2 linked regions of the Paraneptunicella aestuarii genome follow. The protein of the gene in region 1 interacts with the protein of each later gene in a pairwise test. Links are inferred from orthologs where the notes say so. Each region holds a gene or a part of one and is shown in the gene's direction. Other genes may lie near its edges.

Region 1 (3,640 bases):
GAGTAGGCGCCGAAATAGTGTTACATGAGGAACGTAAGGACGCTTTTCGAGACGGAACCCCGCTTGCTGAGCAATTTGCTCCAGTTTTTGATTCAATTGATGTAGTTGAGAAGGAATTTCCCGGCATCCAATAAAGCAGATTTTGGGTTTGGTGAAGTAGCCGAAATCATCCAGTTTCAAATCAAACTGATTCATTAACAGTGTATCAGTTGCACTTTGCATTTCTTGCAGTTGATTCTCAGAGGTTTTGCCGTTGAAGCACAGAGTAATGTGGTAATTGGCGGTTGCCACCTTTCCATCCATATTGGGCAGGGCTTTATTACACCACTGAGCAATATCCAGCTTGAGTTTGGGGGCTAAATCGAGAGCGAAGAAGGTTCTCATATGTCACTACAACTTTCTTGTGGATATAAGGCTAGCTTAGTACGTATCGCAGAGGATAGGAACGTAAGAAGTCTCAATCGCTGGAAAAGTGAACATTCCATGGACAGGGTTTCATGTCTCCTAAACTGAAAAAGACAATAGATTCGGTGCGAGTTAGAATACGGAGGTTATTTTGGATATGGATTCAGGATTCTGGTGACAAAAAAGCAAACCACAACACAATCTAAAGCGAAAACTGCCCCTAAAGGAAAAGCTGATCATTCTTCCCCGGTAAAGCCTGCTCGTGGTGTTAAAGCCGGCTTTAAACAATGGATGAAAAAAGAGCTTTGGAAAGTGGCTCTAATGCTATTGCTGGTTATTGTGGCTTATGGCTTCTACCTGAATGTGCAAATTCAACAGAGTTTTTCGGGTAACAAGTGGCAGGTTCCTGCGCAAATCTATGCTCGTCCATTAGTGTTTCAACGCGGCGAAGCGATGTCTGTGAAAGAGGTTCAGCAAGAGCTCGAATTGCTGGGTTACCGAAAAGTGACTAAACCCACTGGTGCGGGTGAATACAGCTACTGGAACGGGCGCTTTAATATTGCTCGCCGAGCCTTTGATTTTTCCGATCACTCTGAAGCAAGGCAATTTCTTGATATTCATATCCGAAACGAAAAAGTTGCTGGAATTATGGATATGGAATCTGGCGAAGTGCTTACTCAGGCGAAATTAGAGCCCTGGTTAGCGACGCGCTTTATTAGCGGTAGCCGTGAAGATCGCATGCTGATTAACCTGCAAGATACTCCTGCCGGATTGATTCAGGCGTTATTGCTCACCGAAGATAAAGACTTTTATCACCATTATGGAATTGCTCCGCTGTCCATTGCTCGTGCGCTGGTTGCTAATTTAACAGCAGGGCGCACCGTACAAGGTGGCAGTACGCTAACCCAGCAGTTAGTCAAGAATCTGTATCTTAGCCGGGAAAAATCCTTATGGCGTAAGCTTAAGGAAGCCTATATGTCTGTCTTGCTGGACTGGCAATATAGCAAGGACGATATATTGGAAGCTTATTTAAATGAAGTATTTCTGGGGCAAAACGGGCAGCAAGCCGTGCATGGATTCGGCTTGGCGAGTTTATATTATTTCGATCGTCCCATTCAGGAATTGGGGCTAGCGGAACTTAGCACGCTGGTTGCCATTATCAAAGGGCCGTCCCGTTATAACCCAAGGCGTTATCCCGCCCGAGTCACCCAGCGTCGAGATCTGATCCTGAGATTGTTGTATGAGAATGAGCACATTAGTTCGGAAGAATATGAACATTATGTGCAGCGTCCTTTAGGTGTTGTCTCCAAATCACAACTGGCACGACAAGTTCACCCTGCTTACATGGATAAGGTCAAGCGGGAACTAAGGCAGGTTTTGCCTGATCCTGATGCTCGTCAATCTGGTATTCGAGTGTTTACTGCTTTGGATCCGCATACGCAACGTAATGCCGAGAAAACGGCACAATCGGCTCTGCCCGCAGTTGAAAAGCAACGTAAGTTACAAGATCTGGAAATGGCGATGGTCGTGACGGATTTTGATACTGGAGAGCTTCGGGCATTGGTGGGCAGTCGAGATGTTGACTATAAAGGGTTTAATCGTGCTTTGGATGCTCGCCGTCCCATTGGTTCTCTTGTTAAACCTGCTATCTACCTGACCGCTCTGGAACAACCTTTTGATTATCATCTGGCTACCATGCTGAAGGATGAACCCGTTAAGCTGAAAAGCAGTTACGGTAAATACTGGCAACCGCAAAATGCTGATAAAACGTTCAGGGGAAAAGTCACATTGCTGGACGCCTTGTCTGGCTCTTTGAATGTGCCAACTGTGCATCTTGGTATGGCGTTGGGAACCGATAATATTGCCTCAACAATGACTCGTTTGGGTGTGCAGGAGAATATTCCTACTTATCCTGCTATGACCTTGGGTGCTGTGGACTTGTCGCCATTACAAGTGAATCAGATGTACCAGACCATTGCTAATGAGGGGCGTTTTATCCCACTGCATGCGATCACCGCAATTAGTAGTAATGAAGGTCGGTTATTGTGGTCGTTTAATGCGCCTGAGTATATTGCGGTTGAACCAGAAGCCGCCTATTTGGTGAATTATGCCTTGCATAAGGTGACTCAAACCGGAACCGCTAAATCCCTTAAAAATGCTTTCCCGGGAGTGAATTTAGCCGGTAAGACGGGAACCACGGATGATTATCGAGATAGCTGGTTTAGCGGATTTGATCACGACTTTCTGGCGACTATCTGGATTGGTAAAGATGATAATGAAACCACGCATTTAACCGGAGCTAGCGGAGCCTTGGCGCTTTACACTCAATTCCAAAGCTTGCAGCAACCGAGGTCACTGGCACAACGTTTTCCATCTGAATTAGGTATTGCTCATTTCAATCCCGATACTGGTTCAGTGGTGCCAAGAGGTTGTAAGGGCAGTTTGTCTTTACCGGCAGTGTTGAATGCGTTACCACAACCGGGAAGTTGTGATATCACACCACCAGAACCAGTTCCTCAAGAAGAGAAAAGCTTCTGGGAGCGACTCTTTGGTGATTAGGGGGAACCGATCTCGATGAATTTTGATGTTGCGGCAAAGTTCGACTCTTATCCCGATGATGTTCGTCCCAAGTTGGAGTATTTACGACAGTTGATTTTCAGTGTTGCTCAGGAAATTGGTGCTGATGAGGTTGAAGAATCGTTGAAGTGGGGTGAGCCCAGTTATCAAGTTAAAGGCGGTAGTGCCGTTCGATTTGATTGGAAGGCGAAATCTCCAGATCAATATGCCTTGTACTTTAATTGCCAATCAAGTCTGGTGGAGACTTTCAGGGAAATTTACGGAGAACAGTTTCAATTTCAGGGCAACCGGGCTTTAGTTCTGGGTATCAACGACACAGTTCTTGAACTGCCTTTAAAGCATTGTCTGAAATTGGCAATGACGTACCACAAAATCAAGCATCTGCCTTTGTTAGGGGCGTAACTGAGGAATAAGAGAAACAATGTAAGCAAGTGCTTACATCATCAAGGAACCATCCCAATCTGCGGGAACCGGTTCACTGCGCATTTTATGGCATTGTGCCAGATGATGACGAATGACCTTGTCATTCATATCCATAACCTGAGCTTCACGAAAATATTTCAACGCTAAATCCCAATGTTGCACTTTACGCGCTTTTAATCCTTCTTCAATGAGTGGTGCCGTTGAAAGCTTTCTTGCTTTGTCTTCTTCTGGTAAA
Region 2 (3,328 bases), 210 kb from region 1 along the record:
AAATTGAAACGGGCTTGAAAGCTGCTGCTGAGGCATTAAAAAGCGGCGGACGTTTGGCGGTGATCAGTTTCCACTCTTTAGAGGATCGTATTGTTAAACGTTTTATGCGGGAACAAAGCCAAGGCATGAAAGTCCCTCATGGAATGCCTATTTTAGAATCTGAAATTGCCGCATCAAGAGTTTTGAAAACCATTGGCAAGGCGATTAAACCTTCCGCTAAAGAAATCGAGGACAATATTCGGGCTCGGAGCTCGGTGTTGCGGGTGGCAGAAAAGTTATGACACCCAAGACTCAAACCAACTTTAATTTAGTTGGTATTATCGCCTCAGATTTGACTCGCCACCCCGTGCGAGTTTTGTTGTTTTTGATGGTTGTAGCAAGTGCGATCTCCGTAATTCTTGGTACACACCATAATCGTCAGCTCTCAATCGCCAAGGAAACCTTGATGGCGGAGCGCGATTTGCTGGATGTGGAATGGCGTAATCTGGTTCTGGAGCAAAGTGCTCTGACTGAACACAACCGCATTGAATCCCGCGTTGAAAAGCAGCTTGGCATGTATCGCCCAGCACCCGATGAAGAAGTTGTGGTGAGGGTGAAGTAATGTCTAATCGAGCAGCTAACAGAATGGCAAAACCGTTGAAGCAAGCTAAAGGCACGCAAACGCCACGTTTGGTTCAGTGGCGCTTTTTGACTGTTCTGGCGGCAGTGAGTCTGGTTTTCACTGGCTTGGCGGTTCGAGCTGCCTATATCCAGGTGGTTGAGCCCGACATGTTAATCAAGCAGGGCGATAACCGGACTATCCGAACTCGCGAGCGTTTGGTACACCGAGGCTTGATTCTGGATCGTAACGGTCAGGAATTGGCGGTGAGTGTGCCTGTAAAAGCCATTTGGGCAGATCCCAAAATCATTCATGAAAATAATGCGCTAGCGGATACTCGCCGTTGGGAAGCGTTGGCAGAAGTGCTCGGTCAGTCTCTGGAAGAGCTGACGGCTCAAGTTGAAGATCCAAAACGTCGTTTCGTTTATGTTCAACGTCAGGTTTCACCTGCCATGGCGAACTATGTTAAGCAGCTGAAAATTCCCGGATTGCATTTAAGAAATGAGTCTCGCCGTTATTACCCTACCGGGGAAGTATCTGCACATTTGATCGGATTTACCGATGTAGATGATCGCGGCATTGAAGGTATTGAGCGTGTTTACGACGAGCATTTGAGCGGTACACCAGACAAGCGCCGTATTCGTCGTGATGCGAAAGGTCGACAGGTGGAACTGTTGTCGCAAGAGAAAGGCAAGGAACCGCTTGATATCCAGTTAACTATTGACCAGCGCATTCAGGCACTCGCTTATCGAGAGCTGAAGCAGGCTGTACAATATCTTAAGGCTACCTCTGGTTCCGCCGTTGTTGCAGACGTACATACCGGAGAGTTGCTGGCGCTGGTCAATAGCCCTTCTTTTAATCCTAATAATCGTCATAACGTGTCGGCACATCGCATTCGTAACCGAGCCATTACCGACACCTTTGAGCCGGGCTCATCGGTAAAACCGTTAGCGGTTATTGGCGCTTTGGAATTCGGCAGTGCCAACGAGCAAACCATCATTGATACTAATCCCGGCTGGATGCGAGTGGGGGGCAGTATCGTTCAGGATTCTCACAACTACGGCAAAGTCGATCTCATCGAAATTATCAAGAAGTCCAGCAATATGGGAACGTCTAAACTGGCGCTCTCTATTCCTAAAGAGCACTTTATCGATTTGTATCACAGCATGGGGTTGGTCGGTGACACTGGCACTAACATGCTGGGCGAAAGCTCAGGTATTTTCCATGATCGCCATCGTTGGTCTGACTTTGAATTAGCCACTTTGTCTTTTGGTTATGGCTTGTCGGTGACGACATTGCAGTTGGCGCGTATGTACTCGGTTCTGGGGAACGGTGGTTACAAGTTGCCGCTATCTATTGTGAAATCATCCGGGCACAAAGTGGAAAAAGAGCGTGTGTTATCCGCTAACACTGCGCAAGCCATTGTTGAGATGATGGAACACGTGGTTTTACCGGGTGGAACCGGCACCAAAGCGAAAGTGCCTGGGTATCGTGTAGCCGGTAAAACCGGAACCAGCCGTAAAGCGGTTGCGGGTGGATATGGGGAAGAATACGTCAATATCTTTGCGGGCTTGGCACCAGTATCTGACCCACAGTTGGCTGTGGTGATCATGATTAATGAGCCTAGTGGTGATTTGTATTATTCCGGTGATACCGCCGCTCCTGTCTTTTCTCGCGTCATGTCAGGGGCATTGCAAATGTTGAATGTACCGCCAGATGGTCGAGATGTATCGTCTATTGCCTCGCATAACAAGGAAACCTATGAAAGCCAGGAATTTAGGGGAGGAAAGCATGACTCCTAAATGGCAAACAAGGGATTTAAAAACCCTATTACAACCTTTCGGTATTGAAGCGCCTTCTATCGACATTGTCGATTTGGCCATTGATAGCCGTGAAGTGGGTATTCACAAAGCCTTTGTGGCAGTAAACGGCCATCGTCAGGATGGGCGTGAGTTTATTCCTCAAGCGGTTAGCCTTGGGGCAAAAGTGATCATTGCTGAAACAGAAGATGAATCAGAGCATGGCGATACTGAAATGCGTGAGCACAGTATCATTATTAAGTTCTATGATTTGTTCCATCGTTTGTCAGAGCTCTCAGAAGCCTTTTATGGTGAGCCTTCACAGAGCATGAAGACCATTGCTGTTACTGGAACCAATGGTAAAACCTCGACTGCGCATTTTGCCGCTCAGCTTGGTCAGTTGCTGCATAAGAAAGCGGCTCTCATCGGCACGTTAGGTGCTGGCTTTTTGGGTGATTTGCAAGAAACCATTAATACCACGCCCGTTGCCGTGACCATGCATCGCATTTTGGCGGAATTGAGCGCGGAAGGTGCGGACGTCGTCGCCTTTGAGGCCTCATCACACGCGATGGTGCAAAGCCGTATCAAGCATTTGCATACCGACGTGGCTATTTTCACCAATTTAAGTCGTGATCACCTTGATTATCACGGTGATATGGAAGAGTACGCAAAAGCCAAACGTATGTTGTTAAAGCAGCCAGGCTTGAAACATATGATTTTGAATGCCGGTGATGCTGAGCATAAAAACTGGTTAGCCATGATGCCGGAAGGCGTAACACCTGTCTTCTTTGGCGTAGAAATAGCAACGCCTGAGCAAGGCTTGTTCTGTATCGCCAGAGAGGTTCGGTATTCCAATCGCGGAATTAGTTTCATATTGCATACCTCATGGGGTGAGGTGCCGGTAACTACTTCATTATTGGGTGAATTCAAT

The links.
Region 2: the proteins of mrcB (region 1) and KIH87_RS15520 interact in binary tests that used the Escherichia coli proteins (3 or more experiments, as listed by UniProt). The link is inferred for Paraneptunicella aestuarii from one-to-one orthologs.

The regions. Positions count from the first base shown.
Region 1 is NZ_CP074570.1:4,235,375-4,239,014, reverse strand. What follows is about bases 349-3,330. They hold mrcB (penicillin-binding protein 1B), read left to right. Parts: upstream 349-696; coding sequence 697-2,964; downstream 2,965-3,330. Other genes in these bases: KIH87_RS16470 (DUF1801 domain-containing protein), read left to right, coding at 2,980-3,330; thpR (RNA 2',3'-cyclic phosphodiesterase), read right to left, coding at 349-384. Outside these bases: more of thpR, read right to left, coding at 1-348; more of KIH87_RS16470, read left to right, coding at 3,331-3,384; KIH87_RS16465 (adenylate/guanylate cyclase domain-containing protein), read right to left, coding at 3,418-3,640. UniProt on the Escherichia coli protein: Cell wall formation. Synthesis of cross-linked peptidoglycan from the lipid intermediates.
Region 2 is NZ_CP074570.1:4,028,549-4,031,876, reverse strand. Bases 1-3,000 are described here. They hold KIH87_RS15520 (peptidoglycan D,D-transpeptidase FtsI family protein), read left to right. Parts: upstream 1-600; coding sequence 601-2,400; downstream 2,401-3,000. Other genes in these bases: KIH87_RS15515 (UDP-N-acetylmuramoyl-L-alanyl-D-glutamate--2,6-diaminopimelate ligase), read left to right, coding at 2,390-3,000; ftsL (cell division protein FtsL), read left to right, coding at 278-601; rsmH (16S rRNA (cytosine(1402)-N(4))-methyltransferase RsmH), read left to right, coding at 1-281. Outside these bases: more of KIH87_RS15515, read left to right, coding at 3,001-3,328. UniProt on the Escherichia coli protein: Essential cell division protein that catalyzes cross-linking of the peptidoglycan cell wall at the division septum. Required for localization of FtsN.